4 regions of the Glutamicibacter sp. GQ173 genome follow, and region 4 is predicted to be linked to each of the others. Evidence: riboswitches for the same ligand, from Rfam matches in the RefSeq annotation. Region 4 holds a riboswitch; each other region holds the start of a gene.
The links. Region 4 has a riboswitch for S-adenosylmethionine ahead of AC6CHO_RS08215 (methionine ABC transporter ATP-binding protein). Riboswitches for the same ligand answer to the same signal wherever they lie in the genome.

Region 1 (4,885 bases), on a different contig from region 4:
ATAGGGGAATCTTTCTGGATCTTAGGCGACGGGTGTCGGGCAGGAAGCGGACCACTGATCGAGCAGTTGGCGATTAGGGATGATGAAATGCTCTTCGGTGAACTTGCCTTGGATCTTGCCCAGTTGGGTTCGCTCTTCGCGGTCATAGAAGACGCGGGTGGGGGAGAAATCTTCGGCGCCAAGGCTCGGGTGGTACACAGCCGGTGCCGCCGAATTGGCGTTGTAGATCTCCGGGCGGTAGATCTTCTGGAATGTCTCCATGGTGCTGATCAGGCTGATCAGCTGCAGATTGGTGTAATCGTTGAGCAGGTCGCCGCGGAAGTAGAAGGCCAGCGGCGCAACGGCGCCCGGCGGCATGAAGTAGCGCACGCTCAAGCCCATTTTTCCGAAGTATGCGTCGGTCAAGGAATTTTCATCCTGTTGGTATTCCAAGCCGAGCACTGGATGGCTGTTGCCGGTGCGGAAATAGGTTTTGGAAGTCGAGACGCTGATGCAGACCACCGGCAACTGGGCAAAACGCTCACGGTACGCCTGTGAGTTCAAGAAATGCTGGAAGAGCTGCCCATGGAGATCGCCAAAATCTTCCGGAAGCACCGGGGCTCCGCTGTCATTGCACGAAGCTGGAAGCACCACGCTGAAGTCGTAATCGCGGACATAAGAAGAAAAATTATTGCCGACCATGCCCTGGGACTGAGTACCCGTGAGTTTATCCACGATCGTGGTTTCAAGCACTTCTAAAAGTGGAAATTCCTGATCGGTATTATCGGCAGAAAAATGCACATTTGCAGAAATGATTTCCAATTCAAGAGAATAGCGGTCGCCTTGGGGATTGTCCCAGTGAGCCAGGGAATTGAAACGGCGATTGATCATCGTCAGGGCATTGCGAAGGTTCTCTTCGCGGCGCTCCCCGCGCGCCAAATTGGCGAAGTTTGTCGTGGTTCGAGAATTCGCAGAAGGGGAGTAATTCTCGTCGAATCTGGTGGTGCTAATGCTGAAATTTAATGCGTCTGCCATGATGGCCAATCTGTATTTGGGAGGCCTGGGCAGGCCGAGGGGAAGTCGTTGCGTCAATCATGCAGGGTGATTCTTGATATCAGGTAACTCGATATAACTATGGATTCATATAGACTCTGGCTATGGTTCAGGGAACAAATGGCTTGACACTGCAGCAGCTGCGCTATTTCGTGGCGGTGGCCTCCGAGGGATCCATCTCCGCCGCCGCCGACCTGATTTACGTCGCGCAGCCCAGCATGTCGGCGGCGATGAAGGAACTTGAATCCCGGGTGGGACGCACCTTGCTGATGCGCTCGGCCAGGGGAGTGACGCTCACCGCCGAAGGCGCAGAATTCCTCGGCTACGCCCGGCAGGTGCTCGAGCAGGTGGAGCTTCTTGAGCACCGCTACCTCGGCCGCCCCGCCGCCAGGCGGCTGCTGGGCGTCTCCACCCAGCACTACTCCTTTGCTGTGGATGCCTTTGTGCGCATGGTCCAGGCCAGCGGCGCCGAGGAATACCAGTTTTCGCTGCGCGAGACCCGCACCGAAGAAATCATCGAGGACGTGCGCACGCTGCGCAGCGACATCGGGATTCTCTACCTCAACGACTTCAACCGGAAGGTCATCGACAAGCTGCTGCGCGAATCCCGGCTGGTCTTCCACCCGCTGTTCCTGGCCGACCCGCACATCTTCATCTCGCGCAGCAACCCGCTGGCCACCCGAAGCCAGGTCACGCTCGAAGACCTCGAAGACCTGCCGCGGCTGACCTTCGACCAGGGAGCGAATAATTCCTTCTACTTCGCCGAGGAGGTGCTCTCCACCCGCTCCAGCCAACGCGAAATCCAGGTCTCGGACCGCGCCACGATCTTCAACCTCATGATCGGCCTGGGCGGGTACACGATTTCCACCGGCATCATCAGCGACGAGCTGGATCCCTCCATCGTCGCCATCCCGCTGGCGATCGAGGAGCGCATCGAGATCGGCTGGATCGGCCACGCCGCGATCCCGCTCACCGACCAGGCCCAGCGCTATCTGCAAGAAGTCCGCACCGTGGTCGCCAGCTTCGGCGTCGAGGTGCTCGGCTGAGCCGCCCCAGGCGTAACTCTCGGTCATCGAGCGCCGGTCCATCGTCACAAACTTCCAGCAGAACCCCTAAATCGCAACCAATCAGCCCAAAAGCTCGCGTCATAAAGTGATGCCAGCCACCGCGTCATCATGACAACGAGAAGTCATATGAAGCCTGGCGGCCTTGTATGAAGCGCAGGGCTGTTGGCCGCTTGCGCCGTCTGCGAGCCATGGTCAACCATGGAAGAACAACAAACCATCAAGAGCGACTAAGAGATCTGGCTCGTTGACGTCGCAGCAACCATCGGGAAACCGAAAGGTGCTAATGCCAGGAACGATGGAGCAGTTCCGAACGCGCTTTCGCGCTGTGCTTCGTGCCTTTGCACGATGCCTAATCGGTGCACTCCCTCGCAGAGAATCGAGGAGGAGCTATGAGCCAAGGAACCGACGCGGTCCACGCCGGATATCGCCCGAGCGGAGACTTCCGCCCGATGCTGCCGCCGCTGCACAATTCCGCAGCCTACCAATTCCAGTCGCATGCCGAGGCGATCGAGAAGTTCGCGCTGCGCCAGGCCGGTTTCACATACTCGCGCACCGGCAACCCCACCGTCTCGATTCTCGAGCAGCGCGTGGCCGCGCTGGAAGGCGGAGCCCAGGCGGTAGCCACCGCCACCGGCCAGTCCGCCGTGGCCTTGTCCCTGCTGGCTCTGACCCAGGGACCCAAGCACATCGTGGCCTCCTCCTCGCTCTACGGCGGCACCGTGGACCTGTTCACCGACACCTTTGCCGACTTCGGCATCCGCATCAGCTTTGTGGATCAGGCCGATCCCACCGCCTGGGCCGGCGCCATCGAAGAGGACACCCGCGCCTTCTTCCTGGAGTCCGTGTCCAACCCGCTGTGCACCGTGGCCGATCTGCCCGCCATCGCGGCGATCGCCCACGAGCACAACATCCCGGTGGTGGTCGACAACACCCTGGCCACCCCGCTGAATGTGCGGCCGCTGGACTTCGGCGCGGACATCGTGGTGCACTCGGCCACCAAGGGCCTGGCCGGACACGGTTCTGTTTTGGGCGGGATCGTCGTGGACTCGGGCAAATTCGACTTCTCCGACACCGCCCGCTGGCCGCAGATCGCCGCACCGCGGGTGCGGCTGAACAACACCTCGCTGCTCGAACGCCACGGATCCGCTGCCTACGCGATGCTGGTGCGCTCCAAATTCCTGCACGATTTGGGCCCGACCCTGGCCCCGGCCAGCGCCCAGGGGATCCTCGCCGGCATCGAAACCCTGCCGGTGCGCGCCGCCCATGTGCAGCGCAGCGTCACCACGCTGATCGGCGAACTCCTGGCGCACCCGGGCATTGTGGCCATCCACCACCCCTCGCTGTCCACCCACCCGAGCCACGAGCTGGCCAAGAAGATCACGCCCAAGGGCACCGGCTGCGTGCTGGCCATCGAGCTGGCCCACCCCACACTGGTCTCCCCGCTGATCGACGGGCTCAAGCTGATTTCGCTGGCCGCCAATGTGGGGGACACCCGCACCATGATTTCGCACCCGGCCACCATGACCCACTGCCGGCTCTCCGAGCAGCAGCTGGCCGCCGCCGGGCTGAACACTTCCACCCTGCGGCTCTCGGTCGGCCTGGAAGACCCCGCCGACCTGCTCGCAGATCTCACCGGGGCACTGGATCACGCCCTGGCCCAGGCCCTGGCCCCGCAAACCCAAGGAGCATGAGATGACCGGCTTCAACACCCAGGCCGTGCACGCCGGCCAGCCCAAGGACCCGCACACCGGCGCCGTGGTCCCGCCGATCTACCAGACCAGCACCTTCATCCAGGACGGCATCAACGTGCTGCGCTCCGGACACGAATACTCCCGCGGCTCGAATCCCACCCGCGACGGGTTCCAGGACCAGCTCACCGCGCTGGAAGGCGGGGCCGCCGGATTCGCCTTCGCCTCGGGCATCGCCGCCGAAGACGCGCTGCTGCGCGCGGTGCTCGAACCGGGCGACCACATCATCCTCGGGGCCGATGGCTACGGCGGCACCAACCGGCTGATCTCCAAGCTGCACAGCAAGTGGGGGATCACCTCCTCGGCGGTGGACATCACCAGCCTGGACTCGGTGCGCGCCGCGGTGCGCCCGAACACCGCTCTGCTCTGGGTGGAGACGCCCTCCAACCCGCTGCTGGGCATCGCCGACCTGGCCGGCTGGGCTGCCATCGCCCGCGAGCACGGCGCCCTGCTGGTGGTGGACAACACCTTCGCCACTCCTTATCTACAGCGCCCGCTGGATTTTGGCGCCCACGCGGTGGTCCACTCCACCACCAAATACATCGGCGGGCACTCCGATGTGCTCGGCGGAGCGGTCATCGTGGCCGACCACTTCTTCCGCGGGCAAACACTGGCCGAAGCGGTGGGCTACCAGCAGTTCGCCGGGGGAGCGGTGGCCGGCCCGCAGGATTCCTATCTGGCCGCCCGCGGGCTGAAAACCCTGGGCCTGCGCATGGAGCGCCACTGCGCCTCGGCCAGCACCCTGGCCCGCTGGCTCGATGCGCAGCCCGAGGTCACCCGGGTCTACTACCCGGGGCTGGAACACCACCCGGGCCATGCGCTGGCCGCACGCCAGCAGCGCGGATTTGGCGGGATCGTCTCGCTGGCCCTGGAAGATGAGGCCGCCGCCCGTGCCTTCGCCCAGTCCATGGAGTACTTCCAGCTTTCGGTCTCCTTGGGCGGGGTGGAATCCCTGGTCTGCTACCCGCGCGAAATGACCCACGCCTCGCTGATCGGCACCGAGCTGGAAATCCCGGCCAACCTGGTCCGCCTCTCGGT
Region 2 (4,885 bases), on a different contig from region 4:
TGTCCGGCCAGATCTCCGTGGACCAGCCCCGGGGGCACCTGGGCCAGCGAATCAAGCTGGGCCCACAGGCTGCTGGCTGGGCCGCGCAATTCGTCGGGCAAAGCATCAAAACACTGCCGTTGGCGCTCTTCGATCCACGGGCCGCGGAAGGCAAAAGGCGAAGCCAGATGCTCGCGTAGCGGTTCGAGGTCGACCTGCGCCAGGTCGCTGACCACTTTGGCCAAGACCTTGGGATCGCCGTAGTGCGGTTCATGGGCGCTGCCCGGGATGAAGGACATGGCTACCGAGCTCAGCCCATCCACCGTCAAGATCTGCGAGGTCGCCACCGGGACCTGGTAGCCCAGTTGATCGGCCACAAGCCCAAGCAGCTTGATGGAGCGCGGCATCTGCTCGGTGGCCTGGATGGTGCGGGCCATGCGGATCACCGAGTGCCCGTTGGCGATCACCACCTTGTGGAACTGCCCGCCCTCGTTGACTCCGGCATTTTCCCAGGACAGCTCTGGACATAGCTGGCGGGCAATGGACAGTTCTTCCATGGTGGCAGGACGGCTCACTGATGCTCCTTTAATTCGCTACCTTCAGGCTACCTCAGCCCGCGCACAGCCTGATCAGCCTATGATCGAGAACGTGAATGCCAAGATCCTGAAATTCGAGGCGGCTCTGGTGCTTGCCCTGTCCTTGGGGCAAAGCGCGATCTATTCGATCCTGAGTTTTGCCGACAAGGCCACCAGGGCCCCGCTGCGCGAGCAGACGACTTCGCTGAACAACCCGTTGAGCACCCGCGAATTTTTCGACTTCTCCTATCAGCTGCTGGACATTGTCTTTGCGCTGGTTCCGGTTCTGCTGGCCCTGTACCTGATGAAACGCAGCACCGGGCGGGGAGTGCGGGAGATCGGCTTTGACCTGCGCGCGCCGGGCAAGGATGCCTTGCTCGGCGCCGGGCTGTTTTTGGCCATGGGGCTTGGCACCCTGGGCGTCTACGCGGCAGGCCGGGCGCTGGGCATCACCACAGCGATTTCCGCGGCCAATCTGGGGGACTACTGGTGGAGTGTGCCGGTGCTGCTGCTCTCCGCGGTGCGCCATGCGGTGCTTGAAGAGGTGCTGATGCTCGGCTTCCTGTTCAGCTATGCGAAGAAGCTGAACTTAGGATTGTGGACCACCATCATCGCCTCGGCGGTGATCCGCGGCAGCTACCACCTGTACCAGGGCGCGGGGCCGATGATCGGCAATATGCTCATGGGCGTGGTCTTCGGCTGGGCCTACCACAAGTACGGGCGGGTGATGCCGCTGGTGATCGCGCACTTTATGCTCGACGCCATCGGCTTTGTCGGATATGCCCTGATCGGACCGGCGATCGGGATCGGCAGCTAGCGCGGCTAGACTGCAGGAATGAAGATTTCTCAGCTGGCTGCGCAGCAGATTCCCGAAGCCGTTGCGCTCTGGGAGGCCACCGGGCTGACCCGGCCGTGGAACGACCCCTGCGCCGATGCCCTTCGAGCCTTGGAAACCTCTACCTCGACGGTGCTGGCCATGATCGAGGAGGAAGAAGTCCTCGCCACCGTGATGGCTGGCCATGATGGGCACCGCGGCTGGCTCTACTACCTGGCCGTGGACCCGCGGTGGCAGGGCAGCGGACTGGGCGCCCAGATGGTCCAAGCCGCGAGCGCGTGGCTCGCCCAGCGCGGCGTGCCCAAGGTGCAGCTGATGGTGCGCGAGGAGAATACCGCGGTGCGCGGCTTTTATGAGCGGCTGGGATTTGAAGACCAGCACGTCGTGGTCCTGGGCCGGCGACTGGATGCCGGCGCATAAAAAGAGGCAGGCGGGGACGCCATTGTCCCCGCCTGCCGGCAGCTTGCTGCGAACCGGCTACAACACTACCGGTCCGTTCTGCGTTTCAAAGGTCACCGACAAGATGCCCGGGGTGCCATTGGGCGCCTGGTAGTCCATGGTCACCGCGCCGAGGTGCACGTTCTGGGGCTGGCCCAGCCATTCCAGGACCCGATCGCGCGAACCGGCGATCGAGATCTCGCTGATCGCCCCGGTCGGCTCCAGGGCCTTGGAAGGATGCAGGTCCTTGGCTTCCTCGTCCCACGAGATCAGGTAGGGGCACTGCGGGTCGGCGATCAGGCCCTTGATGCCGATCTGCTGCCAAGTCAGCTCGCGGCCGTCGGGGAATTTTCGGTTGCCCGGAACCGACTTGCGGCCCAGGCGGTCTTCGGCGCTGGATAGATCGTCCACCGAAACGCACCAGCCCATCCAGCCGCCGCCGAGCTCCGAACGGGCCCGCACCGCCTGGCCGAAGGGGGCCTTGTCGCTGGCCGGGTGGTTGAGCACCTCGACCACTTCGAGGTACTGGCCATGCTTGAGCGGGAAGATGACATTGCGTGTCCCGAACCTGGGATGCACGCCTCCCTTGACGAATTCCAGGCCGAGCGACTCGGAGATTCTTTGCGCGGTTGGCAGCAGCCCATCCGGGCCACAGGCATAACTAACGTGATCTAGCCTCATCATGTGCCCATCATGACAACATGTGACCGCAGTCTCTACTTAGGCGACCCTAAGGTTTTTGATGGAATCGAATTCCCTGCGGCAAAAGCGCCATGGATGTGAAATATGACCGATTGAGACCATTGTGCGGTGCCCGCATTGCAAAAATCTTCGGTTTTCGGGCACACTGGAAACAGGTCATGAGTCCCAGTAACAAGCCCCGGCTTACTGGGCGGCAACCCTCCAACCGCGGTGGGGTGCCCCGGGTGAAGACCTGGCCCCCAGGTGCACAAGGCAGCTGGGGACAAGCGCGGGTAACCCTGGAAGGCTTCGTGGCGAGGTCTTTCCTCTCGGTGTCTTCTCAGTGGTCTACCCCCAAAGTCGCATGAACTATTTTGGAGGAAACCATGAGCAGCAACTGGTCATTTGAAACCCGTCAGATCCACTCCGGGCAGACCCCGGATCCCGCCACCGGCGCGCGGGCCTTGCCGATCTTCCAGACCACTTCCTTTGTCTTCCCGACCGCGCAGAGCGCTGCCGCGCGCTTCGCGCTGCAGGAGCTGGAACCGATCTACACCCGCATCGGCAACCCGACCACCGACGCGGTGGAAACCCGGATCGCCGATCTGGAGGGCGGCGTGGGGGCCCTGCTGCTCTCCTCGGGCCAGGCAGCCACCACCTTCGCGATCCTGAACCTGGCCGAAGCCGGCGACCACCTGGTGGCCAGCCCCAGCCTCTATGGCGGAACCCAGAACCTGCTCAAGCACACGCTCAAGCGCCTGGGCATCGAGGTCACCTTTGTGGCCGACCCGGATAACCTGCAGGACTGGCGCGACGCGGTCCGCCCGAACACCAAGGCCTTCTTCGGCGAAACCATTTCCAACCCGCGCCAGGACGTGCTGGACATCGAGGAAGTCGCCAAGATCGCCCACGAAAATGGCGTGCCGCTGCTGGTGGACAACACCCTGGCCACCCCGTACCTGATTCGCCCGATCGAATTCGGCGCCGACATCGTCATCCACTCGGCCACCAAGTTCCTGGGCGGGCACGGCAATGCGATCGCCGGGGTGATCGTGGACTCGGGCAACTTCGACTTCGCCCAGGACCCGGAGCGCTTCCCGGGCTTCAACACCCCGGACGAGTCCTACAACGGCCTGGTGTTCGCCCGCGATCTGGGCGTGAACGGCATTCTCGGTGCCAACCTGGCCTACATCCTCAAGGCGCGCGTGCAGCTGCTGCGCGACCTGGGCGCCTCAGTCTCCCCATTCAATGCCTTCCTGATCGCCCAGGGGCTGGAAACCCTGTCCCTGCGCATCGAGCGCCATGGCGAAAATGCGCGCGAGGCCGCCAGCTGGCTCGAAGCCCGCGCCGAGGTGCAGAAGGTCGCCTATGCCGGCCTGGCCTCCTCGCCTTGGTTCGAGCGCGCCAAGAAGTACAGCGATCACGGCGCCGGCTCGATCATCGCCTTCGAACTGGCAGGCGGCGCGGCTGCCGGCCAGGCGTTTGTGGACGCGCTTGAGCTGCACTCCCACGTGGCCAACATCGGCGATGTCCGCTCGCTGGCTATCCACCCGGCCTCCACCACCCATGCGCAGCTTTCCGAGGCCGACCAGATCGCCGCCGGGGTGAGCCCGGGACTGGTCCGCATCAGCGTGGGCCTGGAAAATATCAAGGACATCCTGGCCGACCTGGAACTGGGCTTCAACGCTGTTGCCGCCCTGGGCGAATCGGACGGGGCGAACAAGGAATTGCAGGAAACCCTCTAGACATGGCATCCATTGCAACCACCGAAGAACCGCAGCTTGCCGAGGGCCGGGACGGCATGATGCGCCGCAGGGCCGTCGGCGGGCACCACTTCGAATTCGGCGGCTACCTGCCACAGGTAGAGCTGGCCTACGAAAGCTGGGGCACCCTCGATGCCGACGGCTCCAACGCCGTGCTGGTGATGCATGCGCTGACCGGCGACGCCCACGTCGCCCAGGGCGATTCGCGCAGTGCCGGCTGGTGGGACGGGTTTGTCGGCCCCGGGGCCACCATCGATACCAGCAAGTACTTCGTTCTCGCCGTGAACATGATCGGCGGCTGCAATGGTTCCACCGGCCCGTCGTCGCCCGACGAGCATGGCGTGCCCTATGGATCGCGCTTCCCCTTTGTCACCATCAAGGACGCGGTGCGCCTCGAAGCGCGCCTCGCACAATTGCTGGGCATCACCTCCTGGCATGCGGTGATTGGCGGGTCGATGGGCGGGGCGCGCGCCTTGGAATTCGCCGTCGAGTTCCCCGAACAGGTCAAGAACCTGGTGGTGATGGCCTCGTGCGCCCAGGCCACCGCGGAACAGATCGCCTTTGCCCAGGTGCAGACCCAGTCCATCCGGCTGGATCCGAACTTCAACGGCGGC
Region 3 (4,885 bases), on a different contig from region 4:
TCGGACACGAGATTGTGGGAACCGTCATCGAAGCCGCCGCCGATGGCAGCGGACCAGCGGCCGGAACCAAGATCGCCGTGCACCCGGCAACCCCCGGGGACACCGGGGAACCATACCCGGCAACCCCCGTGGACACCGGGGAACCATACCCGGCAGATCGCCCGAACCTTTCCCCGGGCTGCACCTACCTCGGCTCGGCCGCCCGCTACCCGCATACCGAAGGCGCTTTTGCCCGTGAAGTGAACCTGCCAACGCGCATGCTGCGCGAACTGCCTGGGGGACTCTCGCTGCGCGACGCCGCACTGGCCGAACCGGCAGCGGTGGCGTGGCATGCAGTCTCGCGTGCCGGAGATGTCTCAGGCAAAAAGGCCCTGGTCATTGGCGCCGGCCCCATCGGCGCGCTCGCGGTGGCAGTGCTCAAGCGTGCCGGTGCCAGCGAGATCATCGCAGTGGATATGCACGAGAAGCCACTGGCCATCGCCCGGGAACTGGGCGCCACCTCCACCCTGCGCGCCGATGACCAGGAGGCCATCGCCAAAGTCAACGCGGATGTGGTGATCGAGGCCAGCGGCAACTACCGCGGCTTAGCATCAGCGGTCCGCGGTGCGGTGCGCGGCGGGCGCGTCGTCATGGTCGGATTGCTGCCCTCCGGCGAACAGCCTGCGCTGATTTCACTGGCTATCACTCGGGAACTGGAACTAGTCGGATCCTTCCGCTTCAACGGCGAAATCGATCAGGTGCTCGAAGCCCTGGCCGACGGCTCCCTGCAGATCGGGGCAGCCGTCACCCATGAGTTCCCGGTAGCCGATGGACTTGAAGCCTTTGAAACCGCCAAGGACTCCTCGACCTCGGGCAAGGTGCTGCTCAACTTCCTGGAACAGTAGTTTTCCCTAGGCGCAAAGTGCACTGTGGCGGCCATTAATATCAATGGCCGCCACAGTGCATTGCTGTATCCAGCTTGGGCTAGCTGGCTTCGATCAGCTGCACCGAGGTGGTGACCGGCACCGGGTTGGCGAAGAGGTCAAGCACCGGGCAGTGTGTATCTACTGCCTGGCGCAATTCCTCGTAGCGTTCGGCGGATTCCGGGCCAGCAATCTGCACCTTCAGATCCACCGAAGAGAATCCGGGTCGGATGGAAGGATCGATGCCGAAGAGCCCGCGGACGTCGAGCTGCCCGTCGGCGGTGATCTGGACATCGTCAACCTGGATTCCCAGGTTCTCAGCGTAGAGCCGATAGACCACTACCTGGCAGGAGACCAAGGCCGCCAACGCGTATTCCACTGGGCTGGCCGCGATGTCGCTGCCACCGAGCGCTGCCGGTTCGTCCACGGTGAAGGTGTGCTTGCCGGCGCGGATATTGCTGGCAACCGAATCAAAGCCTTCGCCCTGGACCGTAAAGGTCAACGCGGCGCTATGCGGTGCGGCGGAAATCCGTTCGCCCCAACCTGCACCTGCTTCTTGAAGGCGCTGTGAACGGTCCTCGGCTACTGAGAGTTTTGCTGTTGCGTGAGACATGGGGGAGTCATCCCCTTTCTGGCGCAGGGGGCGCCATCGTTTACGATCTTGGATTTCAAGATGCGTCGAATCGTCACCTGGGGCACCCCGCACAATGGCTCAAGGGTTGCCGTCCACTCAGCCAGGGCCTTGATGAGTGGAACTCGTGATTCAGTAGTTCCTTTTTATCCGCTAACAGCGGGCTCGGTAAAGTATCCACTTAACGTTTCGTCATGGCTGTCTTGTCCCTATGCATCGATAGGATGGAGGGTAGCAATCCGCTCTAACGCACTACTTTTGGATGGCGATGATGGAATTCCAGCTGAACTTTGGCTCTCTGGACTTATTGGTGTCTGACGATGAACTTCGTGCTGGACGGATGTATCACAAAGCGGGTCTCGTTCAAGACGTTGACCGATACCAAAGGGTTGGCAGTTCAGGCGTCACCGGCCTGGTCGCAGGTCTCGAAGTGGTGGCGAATTTCCACATTGCGGGGGATCGCATTGAATTTGAAGGATTTTGCTCAGGGCATCCTTCCGAAAATAGCTGCGCAGAGGTGGCGGCTTTACTCCTAGAGGTCCTCAGTGACGAGGATGATCCACTGATCGTTTCTGACGTCGAATCGGACCCATACGCGTGGCGTCGCAATGCAGTACCTCAGTGGGAGCGAAACCTTAACCGACTGTTGCCGGTGCCCCAGGACGAAATAGACATTATTGAAGAACCTTTGGGTCTGATCCTGAAGATTCTCAGAACGCCTCGGTATGGTGGCGACGACCTGCTGACTCTTCAAGCGCGCCCAGCTAAGCGGGGAAGCAAGAGTCCTTGGGTGCAGTCCGGTGTGAGCTGGAAATCAGTAGCCTTTGACGAACATTTCCCTAGGGAACAGCGCCGAGCCGTAATTGAACTGAACCGTATGCGAGAGCACGCAGAAAAGCAGAAGTATGGCCATTTCTGGGAAGCCAAGGACTGGATTTCCTTGATGGAAGTGCCCGGCAAGGACTTGATAGCCGCATTTGGAGAGCTTCGGGACGCTGGCGTAGCGATCATCAATGGTGCTACTTCGGGCAAAGCTGAAGTGAACTTCAGCGAGGTACAGGCTCAGGCCTACCTGGATATGCGTCGCGGCGAGAACGGGTTGACGGTAGAAGGCATCCTCAGAGGACCTGAAGAGGAGCACACTCACTTATTGCCTATCGGCAACCCGCCAACTCTTTTGGCGTATTCGTCGAAACCGCTGGAGAAATCCAAGGACTGGGGACTAGCCGAATTTGCCGAGCCCGTTTCGGGCGAGCTGGCGACCTTTATCGCTTCTGGTGTGCAGTTCATTCCGTCAACCGACGTCCAACGATTCGAAGATTCTCACCTGGATCGCATGAGGGCATTGGCACCTCTGAAAAGCGCTGACGTTTCTTACGTCATTCCCGAGCCTCCTCGCCCGGTGTTGCGGCTGCGAGTTTCCAGCACTGCCGAAACGGTGAACCTGCACTATTCGTGGAAGTACGCGCCCAAAGCGACCAAGCAGCGCAGCGTCGAAAAAGAGATCCTGGCTTCAATCAAGGACAAATTGGGTGACGACTCGGCGTTGGGTCAGGTGAACTCCCAGGGGATTTACGAGGATCGTGAATTGACCATCGATGAGTCCATCGACTTCATGGTCTACACCCTGCCGTTACTTGAAGAGCACCCAGATATTCTCATCGAAGCGCAGAATCAGCTGCCTAGATATCGGATCCTTGATACGCCGGCAACAGTCTCTATCGAGGCAGGTGAAAACTCCGGCGACTGGTTTGATCTAACGGTCGAAGTCACCATCGATGACATCAAGGTGCCCTTCGCGTTGTTGCTGGCAGCACTCACTCTGCGATTGGATTACCTGGTCCTTGAAGACATGACGGTCATTCCCATTGCGAGTGAAGACTTCGCGCAACTGCGCCAGCTGATCGCAGAAGCTGGCGAACTAGGCAAAGTCGAAGGCAATACGATTCGAGTCCACAAGCTAAGCATTGACTGGTGGCACGAGCTGCTGGATCTGGGCATCATCGAAGCCCAGCATAGCCAGTGGTTGCAGAACATGAATGAGCTCAGCCGCGGTGAAGAACTTCAAATGGTGGAGCTTCCCGAAAGCTTCAAAGCGAACCTTCGCCCATACCAGGAACAGGGGCTTTCATGGTTGAATTTCCTGCGTACCCACTCGTTGGGCGGGGTACTCGCAGATGACATGGGGCTGGGCAAGACCGTCCAATTGCTGGCTTGTCTCGAACAGGCCCGCCTTGAGAATCCAGATCAGAAGTTCCTCGTCCTGGCTCCGACGTCGGTCGTAGGCAACTGGATCAATGAAGCCCACCGATTCACCCCGAACCTCAAAACGCGGGGCATTACCTCGACAGCCAAGAAAGCCGGCCAAACAGTAGCTGATCAGTTGGGCGATGCCCAGCTGATCGTGACCAGCTATACGATCTTCCGGCTGTCCTATGAGGAATTCGAAGCCGCCGGCTTCTCCGTCATGATCATGGATGAGGCGCAACAGCTAAAGAATCATACTTCCAAGGGGTACAAGCAAGCTCGGCAGCTGCCGGTTCCATGCAAATTCGTGGTCACCGGCACCCCGATGGAAAATAACCTGATGGAACTGTGGGCTCTGGTTTCGATGGCTGCTCCCGGGTTGCTGGGCGGTCAAAACGCCTTCAAAGACAATTACCAAAAGCAGATCGCAGATGGGGACAAAGAACGGCTGGATCGGCTCAAGAGCCGTCTGCGTCCCTTCGTACTTCGACGTACAAAAGAACAAGTTGTGCCAGAACTCCCTGCCAAGACCGAACAGATCCTGGAAGTGGAACTGGAACCAAGCCACCGCAAAGCCTATGACCGCCGTTTCCAGCGCGTGCGCCAGGAAGTCCTCGGTCTAGTGGACGACGTTGATTCGAACAGGTTCAAGATCTTGCAATCTTTGACCCTGCTGCGTCAGCTGGCTTTGGACCCGTCGCTGGTTGGCGAAGGGGATGGCGCTAGCGCGAAACTAGAGTTGCTGCGTGAAATGATGGGCGATGCTGTGGCTGAGGGACACAAGATCCTGGTCTTCAGCCAGTTCACCGGCTTCCTGACAAAGGCGAAGGATATCGCCGTAGAACTAGGCATTGATCACGGCTATCTGGATGGTTCGACCAGTGGTGCCAAGCGCAAGGAACTGATCGAGGGATTCACCGATGGGGACTTCCCGGTCTTCTTCATCTCGCTGAAGTCTGGCGGGTTTGGCATCAACCTCACCGCTGCTGACTACTGCATCTTGTTGGACCCATGGTGGAATCCGGCGGCTGAAGCCCAGGCCATTGACCGCGCACACCGCATTGGCCAAGAGAAGCCGGTCTACGTTTATCGTCTGGTCGCTAAG
Region 4 (4,885 bases):
GACAGCGACTGCTGATCTACCTCGACAAATTTGAAGTTCTTGGGGTTCTCCAGAATGTCGTTCTGCGACAGGTGGATCACGCTCTTGCCTTCGGTGACCTTCAACAGCCCGGCCCTATCCAGCAGCGCCAACGCGCGGCCGTTGTTGGCGGTATCCACAGGAAGTGCGATGGTCGCGCCGTTGGGCAGGTCCTTGATGTCATCGTATTTCTTCGAGTACACGCCTGCCGGAGAGCTGTACATGTAGAAGGCCGGATCCACGTCAACGTTCTGGTCCTTCTTGAATTGTTCAAGGTAGGCACCGTGCTGGAAGAAGTTGGCATCGTATTCGCCGTTGGACACCACGTGGTTTGGCTGCACGATGTCGGTGACATAGGTGGCTTCCAGGGTCCAGCCCTTTTCAGCCAGCAGCTTCTGGGCGATTTTGGTTGGTTCCTGGGATGGAGCCGATTCGGTGACAATGACCTTGATGGTCTTATCCCCCGAGCTGGCCTCCGGGCCGCCTACCAGGCCGCAAGAAGTCAGTGCGAGGATCGCGGCGGAGCCGGCGGTGAAGGTCAAAAAGGTGCGGCGGGATAAAGCCATGGTGTTGTCCTTTGATGAAATGCGAGTTGAGTGGTTCAGTGTTTAGCGCTTGTCAGCGGCGCGCGATAGCCGGGTTCCGAAGAATTGAACTGCATGGACCAGCAGGATCATCAAGACGATGGCCAGCAGCATGACTCCGGTTTCATAGCGGTAGTAGCCGTAGCGGATGGCGAAGTCGCCGATGCCGCCGCCGCCAACGAGGCCGGCCATGGCCGAGTACGAGATGAAGCTGACCGTCATGATGGTGATGGAAGACAGCAGTGCCGGCTTGGCTTCGACCAGCAGCACTTCGCGGATGATCTGTCCGCGCGTGGCTCCCATGGCCTGCGCGGCTTCGACCACTCCGTTGCCCAGCTGGCTGATGTTCTGCTCCACAAAACGGGCAAAATATGGGATCGCGTTGATGGTCAACGGCACGATGACTGCGGCGGTGCCGATGGTCGTTCCCACAACAAATCGGGTGAACGGAATAATGGCGATCAGCAAGATGAGGAATGGGAAGGAGCGGATCGTATTGACCAGTCCGTCAACAATCTTGTGCACTCGCGGACGCGGGCGCAAGCCGTTGGGAGACATCGAATAGAGCCAGATGCCCAGCGGGGTTCCCAAGAGAATGGCGATCGGGATCGCAACCAGCAGCATCGCAAAGGTCTGTGCCATGGCCACCCAGATTTCCGGGGCCAGTTCCACAATGCGGTCAAGGCTGAATGCTGCTGCGCTGCCGTTGCTCGTGGCTAGCACTACTGAAGTGAAGTTCATTGGTAATCCAGGTTCTCTATACGCGGGCTACGTTGGCGGCAAGGTCTTGGGCCTGCTTGGGCTGGCGGTTCAGCGTGATTTCGTCGCTGATCAGGTAGCGGCCGATAGGCGTCTTTGGTTCAAAGCCTGGTTTTTGCAGCGAGCTCAGGGCGAACTCTTCCACGACCGCGGCGTCTTCCATCACCGAGACCTTGTCGGCGATGGCCTTAATGACATTCATTTCGTGGGTGACGATGACAGTGGTAATGCCAAGGCTGGCGTTAATGTCGCTGAGGTACTGGAGCACCGAGGTAGTGGTTCGCGGATCCACCGCGCTGGTAGGTTCATCGCACAACAAGACCTTGGGCTCGGTGACCAGCGCGCGAGCGATGGAGATGCGCTGCTTCTGCCCACCGGAGAGCTGTCCAGGATAGGCGGACGCCTTGTCGGCGAGGTCCACGATGGATAGTGCTTCCAGGGCACGTTCGCGGCGTTGTTTCTTGGGCACACCGGCGAACTTCAGGTTCAGTTCAACGTTCTGTTGCGCGGTGCGATTGTTCAGCAGGTTGAAGTGCTGGAAGATCATCCCGATCTCATGGCGCTGCTTGCGCAACTCGCCTTCGCTCAGCCCGGTCAGTTCTACGCCGTCAACAAAGACATGGCCCGAGGTCGGGCGCTGGAGCAAATTGATATTGCGCAACAGCGTGGATTTGCCGGCACCGGAAAAACCGATAATGCCGTGAATGCTTCCGGCTTGAATATCCAGCGAGACATCCTTGACGGCCGTGAACTGGTCGCGGCCTTTGCCGAAGGTTGTTGTTACGTTCTCAAGACGAATCATCATCGCTCCCTTGATGCTTGGTTATGCGGAGCGTACTTCGCAAGAAACCATCTGCTGGGGACAGATTTTTCCGTCGCGAAGTGAAAGTACTCCATCGGTCCTGGCTGTAGCACCGCTCCCTTACGGGTGGTTGCTGCGACGTCGTTGAGCCAGATCTCTCAGTCGCTCTGGATGGTGTGTGTTCGGTTGTACCGCCCGAACAATTCAAGTCTGTCCTCCATGGATGCAAGCCGGCAAACGTTACGTCAATCAGCGTCATGAAGTCGCAGTTCGGGCTGACCCGGAAAGGAATCACGCAATACTCCGCGTAGCAATACGAAATATTTCGTCACTTGCTCCCTTTAAGACGAAAAGGCTTGAAGAACTTGCACCTCTGGCCATCGATGCGCCAGCGATCATGGTGCGGGAATTCTGTGCTGGGCACCGTGGTTGTACTGGAGTGCAAACCTACGAGAGGACTTCATGAAGATCGCAATTACCGGTGCCACCGGACAACTTGGACGACTGGTCATCGATGCATTGCTGCAGCGCGGAGCCGACCCCGCCCAGCTGGTTGCCATCGGCCGTTCGGAAGAGAAGCTGGAACCCCTGGCCGGCAAAGGTCTTCAGACGCGCGTCGCCGATTACAACGTGGAGGCCAGCCTGGTCGCCGCGCTGGAGGGCGTTGACAAGCTGTTGCTGATTTCGAGCAGCGAAGTGGGCCAGCGGGCAACCCAGCATGAAAATGTCATCACCGCTGCGCAACGCGTCAATGTCAAGCTCATCGCCTACACCTCCATCGCCAATGCCCTCACCGGCAACATGAAACTGGCGCAGGAGCATATCGCCACCGAACACCTGTTGGCTGGTTCCGGCATCGGCTACGTCCTCTTGCGCAACGGCTGGTACACGGAAAATTACACCGATCAGCTCCTGGGCTACCTCAACAGCAAAGTCGTGCTCGGCGCCGCGGCCGACGGCAAGATCAGCGCCGCCACGCGCGCGGACTATGCCGAGGCGGCTGCTGCGGTATTGCTCTCGGAAGCCGGGGAAGCCGGGAAGATCTACGAACTGGGCGGGGACAAGCCTTTCACCCTCAGCCAGCTCGCCGGGGCTGTCGGCGCTGCCGCTGGGCAAGATGTCTCCTACCAGGATATGGACCCTGAAAAGCTGGTGGAGATCTACACCGAATCAGGTGTTCCCGCGGTGTTCGCTGACATTCTGGTGGATACGGACCTGCGCATTCGCGAAGGCGCCCTGGAAGTGCATTCCGGGGACTTGGCACGGCTTATTGGCCGCGCGCCTACGTCCCTTGGCAAAGCGATCAAGGATGCCCTGGCCCGTTAAAGCAAGCTGGTTTTTTCACCTTTGGAGGCAATCAGCCAGGACGATTTATGCTCCGCTGGTTGCCTCCAGGTTTTAACGGCATAGCGCAAAATAATCCTTCGACCAGCGCGGAAATAGAGCATGCGGTACAAAATGGCGCGTGTCACAACGCTAGCGAATCGAGTCCTTCCCGTAAATTGACGCATACTTCATCCCCACCTTTTCAGGAGATCAGAGTATGCAACGGTCAAGTTTGCGCGCCCTGGCTGGCGCCGCGATTCTCTCCCTGGGCCTTGGCGCATTCAGCGCGATCCCGGCGAGCGCCGATCCACGGCACACCGACAAGAATCCCACCGCGACAGGCACCGGTGGCGCGGTCTCTTCGGTAGATCCGGAAGCATCAGCGGCAGGCATCGAGGTACTGCGCAAGGGAGGCAATGCGGTAGACGCCGCGGTCGCCACAGCAGCGGCGCTGGGCGTGACCGAACCCTATAGCGCGGGTGTCGGCGGTGGCGGCTACTTCCTGTACTACGACGCGGCCTCAGGCAAGGTCAGCACCATCGATGGGCGCGAAACGGCCCCAGCTGCTACCCCTCAGGACGCATTTATTGATCCGGCGACCGGCGAGCCCTACAACTTCACTCCGGAACTGGTCACCAGCGGTGTTGCCGTGGGCGTTCCAGGGACCGTAGCCACCTGGCAGCGGGCCCTGGACAAATGGGGCTCGCAAAGCCTGAAGCAGGTGCTGCGTCCTGCGACCCAGGTGGCTTCCCGCGGTTTTGTTGTTGATGAGACCTTCCGGGAACAAACCTTGGACAACAAGGAACGCTTCGAAGCCTTCGGCTCCACCAGCAAGCTTTTCCTCCCCGGTGGCGATGCGCCACAGGTGGGGACCATCTTCAAGAACCCCGAGCTGGCCGATACCTATCGCCTACTGGCCAAGGAGGGCCCAAAGGCGTTCTACCACGGTGATCTGGCCTCCGAAATCTCCCAGACGGTCCAGGCCCCGCCCAAGGTCGAGGACACCAAGCTGCCGGTCCCTGCCGGTTTTGTCAGTACCGAGGACCTCGCCAACTATAAGGTGGCCGAGCAGAAGCCAACCACGGTGGGCTATCGCGGGCTGGACATCTTCGGCATGGCTCCCTCCTCCAGCGGTGGCACCACCATTGGAGAATCGCTGAATATCCTGGGCAACTACGACCTGTCCTCCATGGAACCCGCCGACGCATTGCACCACTACTTCGAGGCCACCGCGCTGGCCTATGCGGATCGTAGCAAATACGTGGGTGATCCCGCCTTTGTGGATGTGCCGACCAAGACCTTGACCAGCGAGCTCTTCGGCGCCGACCGGGCCTGCGCGATCAACCCCGATCAGGCGGCCGCCAAGCCGGTGGCCCCGGGCGACATTGAGAATTTT

Region 1: another riboswitch for S-adenosylmethionine. It lies ahead of AC6CHO_RS12390 (O-acetylhomoserine aminocarboxypropyltransferase/cysteine synthase family protein); the one in region 4 lies ahead of AC6CHO_RS08215 (methionine ABC transporter ATP-binding protein).
Region 2: another riboswitch for S-adenosylmethionine. It lies ahead of AC6CHO_RS10680 (bifunctional o-acetylhomoserine/o-acetylserine sulfhydrylase); the one in region 4 lies ahead of AC6CHO_RS08215 (methionine ABC transporter ATP-binding protein).
Region 3: another riboswitch for S-adenosylmethionine. It lies ahead of AC6CHO_RS15015 (OsmC family protein); the one in region 4 lies ahead of AC6CHO_RS08215 (methionine ABC transporter ATP-binding protein).

Annotation. Positions count from the first base shown of each region.
Region 1 covers NZ_JCAXDT010000007.1:112,115-116,999, reverse strand. Annotated here, with positions in the region: gene AC6CHO_RS12405 (methionine synthase) at 1-2, opposite strand, end outside; gene AC6CHO_RS12400 (DUF1852 domain-containing protein) at 22-1,014, opposite strand; gene AC6CHO_RS12395 (LysR family transcriptional regulator) at 1,137-2,078, shown strand; SAM riboswitch class I at 2,311-2,401, shown strand; gene AC6CHO_RS12390 (O-acetylhomoserine aminocarboxypropyltransferase/cysteine synthase family protein) at 2,489-3,790, shown strand; gene AC6CHO_RS12385 (cystathionine gamma-synthase) at 3,792-4,885, shown strand, end outside.
Region 2 covers NZ_JCAXDT010000006.1:14,431-19,315, forward strand. Annotated here, with positions in the region: gene AC6CHO_RS10660 (phosphotransferase family protein) at 1-554, opposite strand, end outside; gene AC6CHO_RS10665 (CPBP family intramembrane glutamic endopeptidase) at 616-1,371, shown strand; gene AC6CHO_RS10670 (GNAT family acetyltransferase) at 1,390-1,809, shown strand; gene AC6CHO_RS10675 (VOC family protein) at 1,867-2,511, opposite strand; SAM riboswitch class IV at 2,684-2,804, shown strand; gene AC6CHO_RS10680 (bifunctional o-acetylhomoserine/o-acetylserine sulfhydrylase) at 2,895-4,253, shown strand; gene metX (homoserine O-acetyltransferase MetX) at 4,256-4,885, shown strand, end outside.
Region 3 covers NZ_JCAXDT010000009.1:166,435-171,319, reverse strand. Annotated here, with positions in the region: gene AC6CHO_RS15020 (L-idonate 5-dehydrogenase) at 1-884, shown strand, start outside; gene AC6CHO_RS15015 (OsmC family protein) at 964-1,515, opposite strand; SAM riboswitch class IV at 1,547-1,666, opposite strand; gene AC6CHO_RS15010 (DEAD/DEAH box helicase) at 2,411-4,885, shown strand, end outside.
Region 4 covers NZ_JCAXDT010000004.1:107,050-111,934, reverse strand. Annotated here, with positions in the region: gene AC6CHO_RS08225 (MetQ/NlpA family ABC transporter substrate-binding protein) at 1-584, opposite strand, end outside; gene AC6CHO_RS08220 (methionine ABC transporter permease) at 627-1,343, opposite strand; gene AC6CHO_RS08215 (methionine ABC transporter ATP-binding protein) at 1,360-2,166, opposite strand; SAM riboswitch class I at 2,252-2,341, opposite strand; gene AC6CHO_RS08210 (SDR family oxidoreductase) at 2,626-3,489, shown strand; gene ggt (gamma-glutamyltransferase) at 3,707-4,885, shown strand, end outside.